Regions from separate parts of the Glutamicibacter sp. MCAF14 genome, predicted to be linked through region 1. Evidence: predicted binding sites of a transcription regulator. Region 1 holds the regulator's gene; each other region holds the start of a gene.
What was found. Region 1 encodes LexA, which represses DNA repair genes until DNA is damaged. Its sites were predicted from a motif close to TCGAACANNTGTTCGA; they were not measured.

Region 1 (4,975 bases):
GTCTTCAACCGTGTGGTGAACATCGATATGGGTATCACCGGTGGCGCGCACGGTGAGGTCGATGAGCGAATGCTTGGATAGCGCAGTCAGCATGTGGTCATAGAACGGCACCGAGGTGCTGATCTCAGAGACACCGGTACCATCGAGGTCCAGTTCAACGAATACGGACGATTCGCTGGTGACGCGTTCCATGCGGGCGCGGCGTGCACCAATCAATTCGGCAGACATGTCTTCCTTCGCTTGTCTTGGATTACTTCTGTGAGCCGAGCAGTTCGGCAAGCCGTTCTAAGAAGGCTGTGGTTTCGGATTCGGTTCCTGCAGTGACGCGCAGGGTTCCCGGGATTCCATTGTCGCGGATGATGATGCCGGCTTCCAACAGCCCTTCCCAAATAGCATGGGGATCTTCAACACCACCAAAGAACACGAAATTGGAATCGGAGACCGAAGGCTTGAGGCCAAGTTCCTTCAGTCGGGTGACAATACGGTCGCGTTGCGACTTGATGTCTTCAACTTGGGCCAGCAACAGCTCAATGTTCTTCAACGCGGCAATGGCGGTCGCTTGGGTAACTGCCGAGAGGTGGTACGGCAACCGCACCAACCGGATCGCGTCAGTAACTTCAGGAGCTGCAGCCAAATAGCCTACGCGTGCGCCGGCCAGCCCGAAGGCTTTGGACATGGTGCGCGAGACGATCAAACGCTGGCGGCCATCGAGCAAGGTCAGTGCGGATTTGGTGCTGGCCAATGAGAACTCTGCGTAGGCTTCGTCGACGATCAGCACGCCGTCATGCTCGCTCAGGGCTTCATACACTTCGGTGATGACGTCCAGGCCAAGCGCCGTGCCGGTGGGGTTGTTGGGCGAGCAGAGAAATACGATATTCGGCTTGTGCTCGCGCACCTGTGCGGCCGCGGATTCAGCGGACAGGGTGAAATCTGCAGCGCGCGTTCCGGCAATGTAAGACGTGTCTGTTCCACTAGCAAGCAGTGGGTACATGGAGTAGGTAGGAGCGAAGCTCATCAGCGAACGGCCAGGACCGCCAAAGGCTTGCAGGATTTGCTGAAGGATTTCATTGGAGCCGTTAGCAGCCCAGATATTTTCCTTGGTCAGCGAATGCCCCAGGTAATCGGCGAGCAATTCACGCAGTTCGGTGAATTCGCGGTCCGGGTAGCGGTTCAACGTTGCCGCAGCCTTGGCCACTTCTTGGGAAATGGCGTCTACGACTGTTGGTGGCAACGGATGGGTGTTCTCGTTGACGTTCAGCTGAATGGGCACATCAATTTGTGGTGCGCCATAAGGGGATAGCCCGCGGAGATTCTCACGCAAGGGCAGCTGACTCAAAAGTTCACTGCGGTCATTCACGCATCAAGTCTACGTGCGCAGTGTGCCTGCAGGTGAATCCGCTACGAGGGCAGGTAACAAACCTGAGGCAGGTGGTGCAAGCTAGCCAGCGAGGACCGGAATGGACAAGGTCTCGCCGATCTGGATTTCGCTGCTGTTCAACGCGTTCAATTCTGCGATGTGGTCGACCGCGGAGGTTATGTCATAGCCAGTGGCGTATTCCCGGGCCAGACTCCACAGGGTATCTCCTGGAATAACGGTGACGTCCACGGTTTCGATTCCCGCCGGAGTGTTCGCTGCAGCATGCGCGTCGGAAGAAAACATTGCGATGAAGAACGCTGCTGCGACGGTGAGTGCAAAAATAGGCAGTCCAACCAGCACGGCCCATCCGCGGCGGTTGATGCGGATCTTTAGTGGCGTCTGGGTCTGATTTGAGTCAAGTGCGACGGTTGCCATGACTTTGTCTCCTCAAAAATTCAAGTGATGCGAATGTGTATTCGAAACTATCGATTCGAAAACTTGTTCTAACTTCGTATATCTGTTCTAACAGAGGTTTGCAGAACTTGTCCAGAAGTTTTCGAACAAATCTTTGAAAGAAGCTCGCTTATCTACTAAGATTTCGAAGTAGACGAGCAATGAAAACATCACACCATCTAGCTCCGACAGTTTGGACTTACGAACTTTCGAATATTTGCTAGGGAAGGCAAAATCTCATGTCAGCTTCACAACGCACTCCCCGATCGAATGCACGTTCGCTGACGATTCGCCAAAAGAAGATCCTGGAGACGATCCAGCGGTCTATCGGCAAGAACGGCTATCCACCATCGATGCGTGAGATTGGCGACGCAGTTGGCCTCAAGAGCCTTTCGAGCGTGACTCACCAGCTGAGCCAGTTGGAAAAGCTGGGCTACATCCGTCGCGATCCACGCCGTCCGCGCGCCATGGAAATCCTGCTCCCGCTGCAGCTGGCCGAAGATTCAGAGGCTGCTGAAGCTTCGAAACCAGCAGAGCCAGTCATCAACGAAGACGCCAAGATCATTGAGCTGAGCACTTCCGCTGACACCACCATGGTCCCGCTGGTAGGTCGCATTGCCGCTGGTGGCCCAATCCTGGCCGAACAATCCGTCGAAGATGTTTTCTCGTTGCCTCGTCAGCTCGTTGGACATGGCGAATTGTTCATGCTCAAGGTATCCGGCGATTCAATGGTTGACGCTGCGATTTGCGATGGCGACTGGGTAGTTGTCCGTCGCCAGCAGACGGCAGACAACGGGGATATCGTCGCAGCACTGCTCGACGAAGAAGCCACGGTCAAGACGTTCCGCCAGCGCGATGGGCATACGTGGTTGCTTCCGCAAAACTCGCGCTACGAACCAATTTTGGGCGATGCAGCAACCATCATGGGACGTGTAGTCTCCGTCATGCGCTCACTCTAATAGTTGCCCCTCGATTGCGCTGGTGCTTGGCACCAGCGCAATCTTCGTTTAATGCGCTAGCGCCCAGTGCTTGATTCGAGGCCGGCCGCGGCGCAGAAGATCATCCAACGCTGCACTGCTGCTGAAAGCCGGCGTGGCTCTTGGTCTTTTAGATGATGCGCGGTCGCCATGACCAGCGTCTTGGCGGTGTCTCGGCTAGAGGCCTCCAACCGCTCATCGGTGGCGGCAAGAGCCAGATAGCGGCAGAGGATCCCCGCAAACAGGTTGCCATCTCCTCCATGGTTGAATGCCAGCACCCCTGATTCCGAGGCCAGGGACTGCGCGGTCGCTTTGATCAGCACCTGGGCATGAGCCAGGTCCGCAGGTTCGCCGAGCTCAAGCAATGCACCAAGGACGGTTCCCTGGTTATAACTGTAGACCGCTGGTTCCAGCCGGTGTCCGCGTTCATTTATCCGCAGTCCGTCCAAGTACAGTCCGTGTTCAGAGCTGAACAGCTTAGCTTCCAGCCATTGCAGAAGCTCACGCGAGATTTCCTTCTGTCCAGTACGGGCGAAGAACAATGCCGCTGGCGCGTTAGCGGGCGTGTTTTTGAAGTCCCGCTTCCTGGACCAGTACAGGCCACCGTCCAGTACATCATCCTTGCCTTGATGAAGCTGCTTGCCCAGCACTCGCACTGCCAGCTGTGCATGCTTGTTCTTCTTACCGGACGCCTCATGGGTGAACCGAACCAAGCGTTCGCTGGCCAGGGCCAGCCATGCCATATCGTCGAAAAAATAGTTGGGCAGGACCCCGAAGTTCCGCAGGTGGATGCCACGCAATAAGGCGTTGGCCAGGGCCAGTGCTTCGCCAGCCAGCTTGTCGTTGCCTTCATTCAGGTACGCGTAACCATCATCGATGATGGCATCCAGGTAATGAGCTTGCCACCAGTAGTTCCATTCACTGAAGGGATGCGAGAGCCCGTTGAGGTCGCTGAGCATGCTTCCATCGAGCAATCGTTGCGCTGTGCTGTAGCTGCGTCCAATCCACGTTCCAGGCAACCCCATGAGGCGATACCCAAAGCGAGCGTGGGTATCGATCGCGGTTTGATGTGCCAATACCTGCATGGAATCCATGGCGCCTTTCCGACTCAAGAATTATCGCTTCTAATGCCGACATTAGCGCATCAGGAAACCTTCAAGCCGCTGGCGGTTAAATGACTTGAGCTGCCCCTTATCCAGGGGCAGCTCAGAATCATATGTTGGCAATGGCTGTTATTCGCCCGGGTTCAGACGCTTGAGAACACCGGAGATGACCTTCTTATCAACCGTTGGCCACATCGGTGGCAAGGTAGCTTTCAAGAAGCTTCCGTACCGTGCCGTGGCCATCCGCGAATCAAGGATCGCTACAACGCCCTTGTCCCCAACCGAGCGGATCAAGCGCCCAGCACCCTGGGCCAGGCGGATCGCCGCGTGCGTCGCGGCAACCTGCATGAACCCATTGCCACCGTGTTTGGCTACGTCCTCAGAACGGGCCTTGGAGATAGGATCATCGGGGCGCGGGAAAGGGATCTTGTCGATGATCACCAGGCGGCACGAATCACCGGGCACGTCCACGCCCTGCCACAGGGTCATGGTTCCAAAGAGGCAGGTGTCCCGTTCGCTGCTGAATTGCTCGACCAATGATTTCATGCTGGCTTCGCCCTGGCACAAGATTTCGACGTCCAGGCGCTCGCGCAAGATGCTGGCTGCTTCTTCTGCAGAACGCTTGGAAGTGAACAACGCCAAGGCGCCGCCACCCGAGGACTTGATCAGGTCTTCAATCTCATCCAAGGTCTCGGCCGCTAGCTGACGGCCGGGCTTCGGCAGGTGCTTAGCGACATAGAGGATGCCCTGCTTCGGGTAATCGAAGGGACTGCCCACGTCCACGCCGGTCCAAGAGGGTGCGCCAGCACCCATCAAGCCCAGGGAACCTGCGACTGAATCAAACTGCGATCCGATGGCCAACGTGGCGCTGGTCAAGATGACCGTGCGTCCGTCGAACAGGCCTTCGCGCAACTTGCCGGCTACCGACAGTGGCGCCACGTTCAAGGTGGCCGGCTGAGTTTCATCAGCCTCGACGTAGCCTCGGCCTTCGACGAATTCGCGTGGACGGGTGGTGTAGAGGACCTCGCGCCGCTCTTCGCATTCGAGCATGCGAATCGCATCATCCATAACGGCTTGCAGCTGGG
Region 2 (4,975 bases), on a different contig from region 1:
AAAACCGCAAGGAAGAGTGGGTTGGCGGACGGCCATGCACCGCCGATGGCATGCCACTGGTCGGCCAGACTGGCTCTGCGCGCGTCTCAGTCGGTGGCGGCCATGGCATGTGGGGCGTTGCGCTCGGTCCATTGACCGGCAAGATCCTCGCTGCCCAGATCACCGGCCAGCAGGCCCCTTCCATTGCTCGGCACTTCAACCCGCTGCGTAAGGGTTTCTAGGCGTTTCGGTCCACACCCGGAACGAAAAGAGAACCGGCTTGCGGTGCATCATTTCGATGCACCGCAAGCCGGTTTGTCTTTTGGGGATTCAGGACCACAATTCGCACAAGCGCTTTCGCGCCTCTCTCTGTCGTGAACGAAGGGCAGCGCCACGGGGTATCCCGGCTTGATGGCTGGGGTGCCCTTAAGATACTCGGTGCGGATCCGAATTTCAGTTCATCGGCAACCAGCCAATTTACTGGTGACGAGTGGAAGTTCCTTCGAGGATGTGGCGATATCCCTGGGCATAGCTGGGATATTCGAGCTGTAATCCGCTAGCTAACAGTCGAGCATTATCCAGCCGCCGGTCCGCAGCCCTACGTGTCGGCGCTTCGGAGGCACCTGGCGGTACGGGTAGGTCGAGTTGCTTGGCAAGGAACTCGTAGACCTCGCCGAGCTGAGCCGGGGCGCTGTCGCTGGCCAGATACAGTTCCGCTGCCTGCTCGCCAAGAGCGGCGACATGGACTATGGCTTGGGCCAGATCATCGCGGTGGATGCGATTGGTCCAGTGCGACTGTATTGGCAGCTGCGCAGTGCCTGAGCGAACCATGTCGATCAGGCGGGTGCGTCCCGGTCCGTAAATTCCAGAGGCTCGCAAAATGGTCACTGGCAATCCGCTGCCGGCGAGCGCGATTTCGGTCTGCGCCAAGACCTTCGAAGTCTCGCGGGTTGGAGCCAACGGCGCGGATTCATCGACCCATTGACCTGCTTCACCGCCCATGACGGCGCTGGAGGAGACGTAGATGAAACGTCGCAGCTTCGGGCAGTCCGCCGCGACGCGGGTAGCCAGCTCCTTGGCCACGTTCAAGTAGCTGCGTTGGTAGCCTTCAGCGTCGCGCGTGACCGGAACGGGGGTCAGTACCACGATGTCGGTTTCCGGGTCGATGGCCGGCCACTTAGCAGGCACGAGCAAGTCCACGCTGTGGCCTGTGAATTGGCCAGGGAGCTTGTCTGCCTGGCGGCGCCAGGCAGTGACCTCATGGCCATGGGCGTGGAAACGCAGTCCGGCTTCGGTAGCGACATCTCCGCAGCTGACCAGTAATACCTTCACGAGACTCCTTGGGTGCGTTGCAGTAGGTGGCGTGAATTCTTCTGCCTCTAGACTAGGACTTTGGCGGGAGTCGATCGAGTTGGCCAACCGTCAAGTGGTCAAAGGCAGGAGGAGCATGGGTGCGTCAGCGCGTTGCGTGATCTTTGCTGCCGTGGCCTTCTTCTCCATGCTCGGCGAGGGCATGGCCGTTTTCGCTTTGACCCTTGCAGCGGCAGACGAACTGGGGTCATGGGGCGTCACCGCATTATTCTTGGCAGGGCTGGTGCCTCCGGTGGTCTTTGCTCCTTGGGTGGGGCGCTGGGTGGACGGTTCTGCGCTTTGGCGCGTATGGATCATCAATCTAGGTCTGCACGTACTGGTATTTGCAGCCATGGCGCTGGCCGGAAGCATCATTGCCAGCTTGGCTCTGATGTCCGTGGCCAGCGTTTGCGCTGTCGTCAACGGTGCAGTGATCTTCAAACTCATCCCACGAATCCGCGGGGGATTCAGCGTCGCCCGGGCCAGCAGCTTTCTTGTGGTGGCGACCTCGCTGGCCGGCATCATTGCCCCTGCCGTTGCTTCCTTCGTTTTTGCAGCACGTGGCCTGGGTGTTGCGCTGTGGTGCGCGGCGTTAGGTTTCGTGATCCTCGCCGTGGCGGCGGTGCTGCTCTTTTCTTCGCAGCGCTCGAATCCGGATGAAACTGCTGCGTCCGCCGCGCCTACCGCGCCGCATGCGGCCGCTGCTGCACGAAGCACCGCGGTCTTGCTGCACGACTGGCGTCTGCGTGTGCTGTTGCTTCCAATGGCGGCCATTGTGTTGTTCACGGCTGCCGAGGGGGTGGCCGGGGTGTTCTATCTGCGTGAAGTGACCGCCACGGACACCGGGTACGCGGTACTGCTGGGGGCTTGGTCGCTGGGAGCTGTGGCCGGTTCGCTGGTTGGCGGCAACCAGCGGTTTGGCGCGCGCAACGCGCTGCCGATCCTGCTCGGTGGTGCTGGAGTCGGAGCCGCAATTCTGGTTGAGGGGCTTTGGGCTAATCCTGCGGGTCTGGCTGTGGTCTTCTTACTGGGCGGAGTGGGCAACGGGCTGCATAATACTGGGGTGCGAACGGCGATCTACGACTACGTGCCAGAATCCCGGCATGGTGCGGCGTGGGCCCAGCTTCGGATGATGATCAACATCATGGTTGCGCTGGGATATCTTGTCGGGACCCCGGGGTTGTTTGTTGAGCCTGCCCAGCTGGTTATCATCTTTTCCGGTGCCGGGACGCTACTGGCTATCGCCTTGAGCCTTGTATTGCTCAAGCGCAGGAACGGACAAAGTCCTATCTCGAATCGATGAGTCGCCGCTACGCAGCATTTCACTCCGGGGCTGTTGCCTGAACGAGCTCCGATCACTGAAATCATGGCTCAGCGCGCGAGCCAGGCATCAGGTAAAGGAGATCCTTCCTTCAACGGTTCCAATAATTTCTGCCACCTCTGACCCGTGGTGTTGAAGTACTGTCTTGCCGAACCCAAACGGGGAGTCCGCTGGAGGTGAAGTGCTGCGCCGCAACACGATACAATCAAGTATTCGAATATTTGTACTAGCTTTCAGCAGGGAGTGGTGGGTGTGGCTGACGAACAAGAAATGATGCCTCCGGGTGCCAGCCATGGACCGGTCCAAGCGGTCTCTGCAATGGGATTCCCCTCGCCAGCCCGCGATTATTTCGACGGCGGCCTGGATCTGAACCGTTTGCTGGTGCGTGACCGGGTTTCCACCTTCATCATGCGCGTCTCCGGCAACGCCATGCAATCAGCAGGAATCCATGACGGCGATGAAGTAATCGTGGACCGTTCGCTCTCCGTGCGCCATGGCTCTGTGGTGATCGTGAACCTCAACGGGCAGATGCTGGTGCGCCGCTGGCAGAACGATGGCCAAGAAGTCGGGCTGCTCAGCGATGAATCGCCGCTGCCTGTGGTGCTGACCGAAGGCGATGAAGTCAACGTCTTCGGCGTGATTACCAGGTGCCTGCATCATGTCCGCTGATCACGTGGCCCTGGTGGATGTGAATAACTTCTACGTCTCCTGCGAGCGGGCCTTCGACTATTCGCTGCGCAATCGCCCGGTTGTGGTGCTATCGAACAATGACGGCTGCGTGGTCGCTCGTTCCCAGGAAGCCAAGGATCTGGGTATTCCTACGGGGGAGCCGTTCTTCAAGGTCCAGCGCTATATGGACTCCCATAACCTTGCGGTGCGTTCGAGCAACTATGAGCTGTACGGCGACATGTCCGCCCGCGTCATGGAATTGCTAGGTCGTTATGGAACCTGGCACGAGGTGTACTCCATCGACGAGTCCTTCGTCGGGCTGGAAGGCAATCTGGAACAGGTGCGCAGTGTTGCCGCCCAAATCCGTGCTGCCATTGACCAGAGCATTGGCTTGCCGGTGTGTGTTGGCGTCTCATCAACCAAGACCCTGGCGAAGCTGGCCAACCATATCGCCAAACACAATCCGGGACTTGGCGGAGTCTGCGTCCAGCAGCTCATGGACCCCGAAGTGCTGGAGAATATTCTGCACCGAGTGCCGGTGACCGATGTCTGGGGAGTGGGCCGCAAGACCGGTGCCAAGCTGGCAGCGATGGGTATTGAATCCATCGCGGACCTGCAGGCAGCTGATCCGCTGGCGATCCGCAAGAAGTTTTCGGTCGTCTTGCAGCGAACGGTCTTCGAACTCAATGGGCAGCGTTGCATCGGACCGGTGGAAGAACGAGCGGACCGCGGCCAAGTCATGTTCACCCGTTCCTTCTCCACTCCGGTACGAACCCATGAGGCAATGGAAGAAGTCATGTCGATCTATGCGCAAAAGGCCGCCAGCCGGCTGGCTCGCGAAGGCCGATATGCAGCACTGCTCACCGTGACCGCGGGAACGAGCCGATTCGCCCGGGGAGAAGCGTCCTTCCCGAGCGCACAGGTGCGCCTGCCCCGGCCGACACGGGATCCCATTCTGCTCAGCAAGCTGGCCATTGCTGCGATGCGCGACCTGATGCAGCCGGGAATTGACTACGTCCGCGGGGGAGTGATCCTTTCAGGGCTTAGTGATTCACCCGGAGAACAACAGCTGGATCTCTTTGGACAGAGCACGGATCCGGCTGCCGAAGAACAAGAAAATGTCTCCTCGGTAGTTCAAGATATTTCCGTTCGCTTCGGAGCCAAGTCCATCGGCCTGGGGCATGCAGGAATGGCTAAGAGCCCTGAATGGTCGATGAAACGTGAACACATTTCACAGCGTTGCACCACGGACTGGGACGAGCTCTTGGTGGTTCAGGCCTAGGGCCAGCCAAAGGACAGCGCATCGTCGAGTCTTCTTCGGGAACCTCGCAGATTTCGATGGGAAGATGATCGCATGACAACACGTGCCAAGCAGCTCTTGTCAGCCGGAATGCTGATGACGCTGATGCTCGCTAGCTGCAGTGCGCCGAATGCAGGAAAACCGGCTCCGAGCACGCCAACGACCAGTGTCAACAGCTCCAGTGATCCGACGGCTCCTGCGCAGCCAACTGCTCCCAGCCAGAGCAGCGCATCTAGCAGCCACCTCGACACGATGCCCACGCAGAGCCAGCAACCTTCACCGCGTGAGCAGGCCGAAGCATTGGCAAACGAACTAAGCGTCAGCGAACAGGCTTCCAGCCTCGTGATGGCTGGTGT
Region 3 (4,975 bases), on a different contig from region 1:
CAGCCGTACCCACAGTTGCCGAGACAATCACTCCTGAGCTAGTAGATTCCCTATCATGGGACGAATTAGCAGAGTTGGCCGGGGAGCTTGGGGATGACCCTGAAGCAGCCGAAAAAATGGAATTGTTGATTAACCAGCGCGAAGAGCGAGAGCTGAAGACGTTGGAATATGAGGACTATTCAACAGGCTATGAAGTTGAGATTGATAACGAGCCGGTAGTGAATCTATCAGCGCGTCCAGCCCGTAAGCTGACAGCTCACGAACGCGCCCGAGAAGAATATGATTACTACGTTTACGCGCAGTATAAGAAATGCACTGACGAACTTTCATTCATGGTCAATGAAGAAGGCGCACGCAAGGGAATTGATGATTTCTCCCTATTCAGCGGCCCCGTATCTCGCGTGAAAAAGTACGGCAGCGAAGAGCTGCAATCGTGGTTCGCAAATAATGGGCGGCATACGTTGGCTTCATACCGACACCAAATGTACGGTTGGGCGCAAGACGCCAAAGCAGCCAACAATTCCCGAATGGAGGAATTCGAAAATGTCCCGAACAGCTGGTAGCGTCCTGATTTTCCAGGCACAAACTGAGGGATATCAAGCCTATCTAGAGGGCAAACATCCTAGAGATAATCCCTATGAAAGTGGCAGCGACGAAAGCGAAACTAAGCAGAAAGCTTGGTTTCGGGGATACGCTGCAAGCCGCACAGACAGAGCCAGAGCTAACCGAGCTGCGGCAGAAGAAACTGAATAGGTTGCAGAACTGAAAAGGGGCCGGGTCAAACACATTTTCGTGTTTAGCCCGGCCCCTTGCTTGAAGCGGCTTTTACCTCCGAGAGGTGGCCGCTGCATAAATGAAGAAGATGATAATCCCGATGGTGGCGAGGCTGACAATGCCCATTAGCCCCGCTACTGATGTAGGAATCTGACCGGCAAACTTGGTAAACGCTTCATTAATCGCGGCAATGATTCCCAGCACCGGCAGCAGCACCGCCACGGCCCACGGCGCTACAGCTAAGCGACGGTCATAATCGAGGACAATCTCAAATGCGCGAGCGAAAAAGACCACCGCGGCGAGCGCCACAAGGGCAACTAAGAGCAGCCAGAATGAGGCCCAGGTTTCAGTGTGTCGGAACATCGTGAATGGAAGCGTGAATAAGGCGTATAGGGCCGCGAGAGTGACGATGACAGCGCCGCCTTTGGCTGCGGCTGCGGGGACTCCGTAGAGCGAATCTGACATTGCCCACCAATCCTGGGCGCGGGATGCGACGAAGGCAGACAGGGCCAACAGTGCCCAAAGCCCTAGCCATATCCAGATGTTCCAGCCGGGTTCAAAGAATGGGGGGATATCCGCTTGGGAAGGATTGAGAAATTCGTCTAGAAGATCAGGGATCATGGATGCCTCGCGTTAGCTACTGGTGGACAAGGGGAACCAGCGAAAATGCTGTGTCTTGGTTATCGACTAGTTCGGCAAACTCGGCGGCAAGCTGCGGTGATTGAAGGTCAATATGACCCGAGCCGACCACAAGCGCGAGGACATGATCATTCATTTTTGAAACGGCATCCCACCAACCAGCGGGAGCGGCTGGGTTCACTGAATCTTTAATGAAGTCCAGGCCGTTGACGGACAAAACAAAGCCATCCGTGATTGTGAGCTGAGCGCCTGGCACTTTGCATTCGTTTCCATAGGTTTTCCAACCCACGCTGTGAAGTGCGTCAACGGTTGTTTTGTCAGTCGCGGGAAGAACCGCAATCACGAGGGGAAGGGAAAGACCATTTGCGGAGGGGATAAGGGCTTTTGCGAACAAGGGATTCTCCTAATAGTTAGATAATTCAACGCTACAGGCCAACCCGGACAAAACCCCTGAACGCTATATGTCGGAAGCGTGTTCTAACCTAATGGACTAGAATTTATGTTCTAGCCAATGGGGAAGTAATGATAATTGATCGAATACGCGTATATGGGGCCGAGTCGCAGCCACACCACCAAATAACCGAATTTGCCGGAGCTGTACCAGCAGGATTCCCGCTACCTTCAGATGGTTACTCAGCCACAAAAATTAGTTTGGACGAAATTCTCATACGCGACCCGGCTAGCACCTATATCATGCGCGTTTCCGGGGACTCGATGACCGGGGCCGGAATCTACAGCGGCGACGAAATCATTATTGATCGCGGCATCGAGCCGAAAGACGGCCATATCGTCGTAGCAACCTTAGACGGACAAAGCACCGTCAAGCGCCTACTAGTCACGCCAACCGGTGTAACCCTCAAAGCAGAGAACAGCGAGCACCCAGATATCACCGTTCCTGAACTGTCTGAACTGTCTATTTTCGGCGTAGTTACCCGCTCACTGCATAAACTCATTTAGGCGGCATCATGACTTCATATGTGGCGCACGTAGATATCAATAACGCCTATGTGAGCATGGCCCGACTTTTTGAGCCTGAGCTACGCGATAAAGCCGTTATTATCCTTTCCAATAATGACGGCGCAGTAGTCGCACGCTCTCAAGAAGCTAAAGACCTGGGGATAGCTATGGGCACGCCCTGGTTCCAGTTAGCGGCCAATGCTGACCGCTGGGGGCTGATCGCCAGATCATCCAATTACGAGCACATAGGCAACATGCACGAGCGTGTTATGAGCATTCTGGGCCGCTATACCGACCGGCTAGGAATCTACAGCGTGGACGAAGCATTTCTTGAAGTCCACGGCACGCCAGACAAGCTGCAACAACTCGGCCAAAACATCAAAAACGAAATTCTTAAGCTCACCGGCCTACCGGTCAGCGTCGGCATAGCTAAAACAAAAGTCCTGGCAAAACTCAGCACCAACGCCGCAAAGCATATTCACGAGCTGCACGGCGTATGCGTATGGGATCGCGCCGACCAAGCCACCACCGAAGCCCTGATATCCCGACTCCCGGCAAAAGAAATATGGGGTATCGGCGAGCGCACCGCCAAGCGGTTAGAGGGCATTGGGATTTGGACTATCAAGGATCTACGGGACTCGGACGAAATCATGATCCGAGATAAGTTCTCTATCGTTCAGATGCGAATTGTTTTAGAGCTTCGCGGGGTGCGCTGCATTCCCTTGGAAGAGCCGCAGGAGGTGAAGGGGCAGCTTATTTTTTCGCGTGCTTTCGCTCAGCCGGTGACGAGTCGAACGGGGATGGAGCAAGTTTTAGGCATGTACGCGCAGCAAGCAGCAGCCAAGCTGCACCGTCACCAGAAGCAAGCGCGGTTGCTCACGGCGTGGGCTATGACGAGTTTTCACAGCACCAAGCAGCAGCATCAGCCGACTATCACCGTGAGATTGCCCGGCGCTAGTGCTGATCCGGTGGTGTTGGCTAAGGCCGCTAAAGAGCTTTTGCCGCAAATCCTGGCAGGGGTGAATTATGTTCGGGCGGGGATCATGCTTACAGACCTCCGTAAACGGGGCCAGCAGCCGTTTTTAGAGCCTTTTGTGTCTGCGCATGAGGAAAAGGCCATTGGGCCGTTGATCGAGGAAATTAAGCACCGTCACGGGCCGCACAGTCTAGGGCTTGGCTTGGCGGGGTTGCGCACGGCTCCTGAATGGCAGATGCGCCGCAACATGCTTAGTCCGAGGTACACAACGCACTGGGACGAACTAGCGACTGCCCACGCATAGAACTAGAGCGCTTACCGTTACCGGCGAGCGCTCTAGTTTTGGGTTTTGGTTGTGCCGGATTTTGGGGGACGTGACACTTTATTTTTTACCCTCGGGCATTTATTTGGTGTTGAGGATTTGATAAACGCGAGAGCTTGAAACGTCGAGTACTTCGGCTATGGCGGCATGGCTCCAACCGGCGGCCAGTAGCGCGGCGGCGGTGTCGTGCTGTAGTTGAGTGATCTTTGCGTGTATCTCTTTGAACTGTTCTTTAGCTTCGGTGAGCTGGTCTAGATGTTCGTGGGCTTTTGTGGGTAGTTCGAATTTGAGGTTGATTTGAACTTTGGCCGGTGTGGTTTTGAATCTTTCCGCTATTTTTTGTTGTGCGAGTGCTTCAAGCTCGGTAGCGGTTCGGGCGCTCACGGTGAGGTCAATCTCTGCGAAGTGTGCGGAAATTTGGTGACCTGAGCGGGTGGCTGTTGCGGTGTAGGTAGTGGCATTTTTGGCGGTTGGCCGAGGTGCGTTTTTTGGGCCTGTTTTGGTGGGCATTCCGTCCGCGATCCATTGTGTAACTTTTTTAGCGTCGTAGCTCCGGGCGCGCTCTCCGGGCTTTTTGGGTGCTCTTAGATCGTTGGGTGTGTCGTTGAGTCTGGTCATGCGCTGGCGAAATGAGGTGACCGGGATATTTGCTAGCTCTGCGGCTTCTTCGGGAGTTATTCGGGTGTTCATGGTGGTTAGATCCTTTTCGGGAAGGTGAGACTATCTTGTGACGGCGCTAGGGGGCGTGGGGGAGTCGCAGGAAGCGGCGGCAGGTTTCGGCCATTTCCGCGTAGGCTATGGCGGCGCAAGAAGGCCATTCGGGGTCGCGGCCCTTCAGTTCTTCTTCAACGTTCTTTTCGGCCTCGGCTATGAGCGCTAGCAGGTGGGCATCTTCGATGATGTGCGGCGTTTCCATGTTTCCTACTTCCTAGAATCGGTGGGGCCAGCTAGGGCCGGTTTCCCGGCCCTAGCTGTTTGTTCCTACTTGCCTTCGTAGCGGTTGAACCATAGGTGATGATTTCCGTCTAGCCTCGATCCGAAGGTTCGGATTCCGTCCGCTAGGTCGATTTCCGTTTCGGTCACTGCCTCGCCCAAGTCGCCTAGGTCAAGCTCTACGGGGAAGAAGCTAAACGGGGTGGACAGCTCGACCGCGATTTTTCCGGTTTCGGTTTCGATGTGTCCAATGCCTTCGCCGTTCACGACTGCCGCCGTTTTCAGATCAACCGTGAAGATCATCTGAGGCGTTGGGCCGGGGCCGATTTGCATTGCTTCGGCTTCCTCCGCGCCGTACTTCTCAGCCAGTGCCT

Region 2: a site for LexA is predicted at 2,864-2,879, ahead of AB4Y71_RS12650 (LexA family protein). Genes of this name have one in related genera too.
Region 3: a site for LexA is predicted at 1,905-1,920, ahead of AB4Y71_RS17505 (LexA family protein). Genes of this name have one in related genera too.

Annotation. Positions count from the first base shown of each region.
Region 1 is NZ_JBFREO010000003.1:43,190-48,164, forward strand. Features, by position in the region: gene hisB (imidazoleglycerol-phosphate dehydratase HisB) at 1-228, opposite strand, end outside; gene AB4Y71_RS05610 (histidinol-phosphate transaminase) at 251-1,357, opposite strand; gene AB4Y71_RS05615 (LysM peptidoglycan-binding domain-containing protein) at 1,439-1,792, opposite strand; gene lexA (transcriptional repressor LexA) at 2,050-2,769, shown strand; gene AB4Y71_RS05625 (glycoside hydrolase family 76 protein) at 2,826-3,881, opposite strand; gene AB4Y71_RS05630 (ATP-dependent DNA helicase) at 4,020-4,975, opposite strand, start outside.
Region 2 is NZ_JBFREO010000005.1:132,736-137,710, reverse strand. Features, by position in the region: gene AB4Y71_RS12665 (NAD(P)/FAD-dependent oxidoreductase) at 1-221, shown strand, start outside; gene AB4Y71_RS12660 (NAD-dependent epimerase/dehydratase family protein) at 457-1,311, opposite strand; gene AB4Y71_RS12655 (MFS transporter) at 1,427-2,632, shown strand; gene AB4Y71_RS12650 (LexA family protein) at 2,903-3,319, shown strand; gene AB4Y71_RS12645 (Y-family DNA polymerase) at 3,309-4,601, shown strand; gene AB4Y71_RS12640 (glycoside hydrolase family 3 N-terminal domain-containing protein) at 4,674-4,975, shown strand, end outside.
Region 3 is NZ_JBFREO010000016.1:19,943-24,917, forward strand. Features, by position in the region: gene AB4Y71_RS17485 (hypothetical protein) at 1-563, shown strand, start outside; gene AB4Y71_RS17490 (ribosome modulation factor) at 544-753, shown strand; gene AB4Y71_RS17495 (hypothetical protein) at 826-1,395, opposite strand; gene AB4Y71_RS17500 (hypothetical protein) at 1,412-1,807, opposite strand; gene AB4Y71_RS17505 (LexA family protein) at 1,990-2,370, shown strand; gene AB4Y71_RS17510 (Y-family DNA polymerase) at 2,379-3,650, shown strand; gene AB4Y71_RS17515 (helix-turn-helix domain-containing protein) at 3,750-4,358, opposite strand; gene AB4Y71_RS17520 (hypothetical protein) at 4,405-4,584, opposite strand; gene AB4Y71_RS17525 (hypothetical protein) at 4,650-4,975, opposite strand, start outside.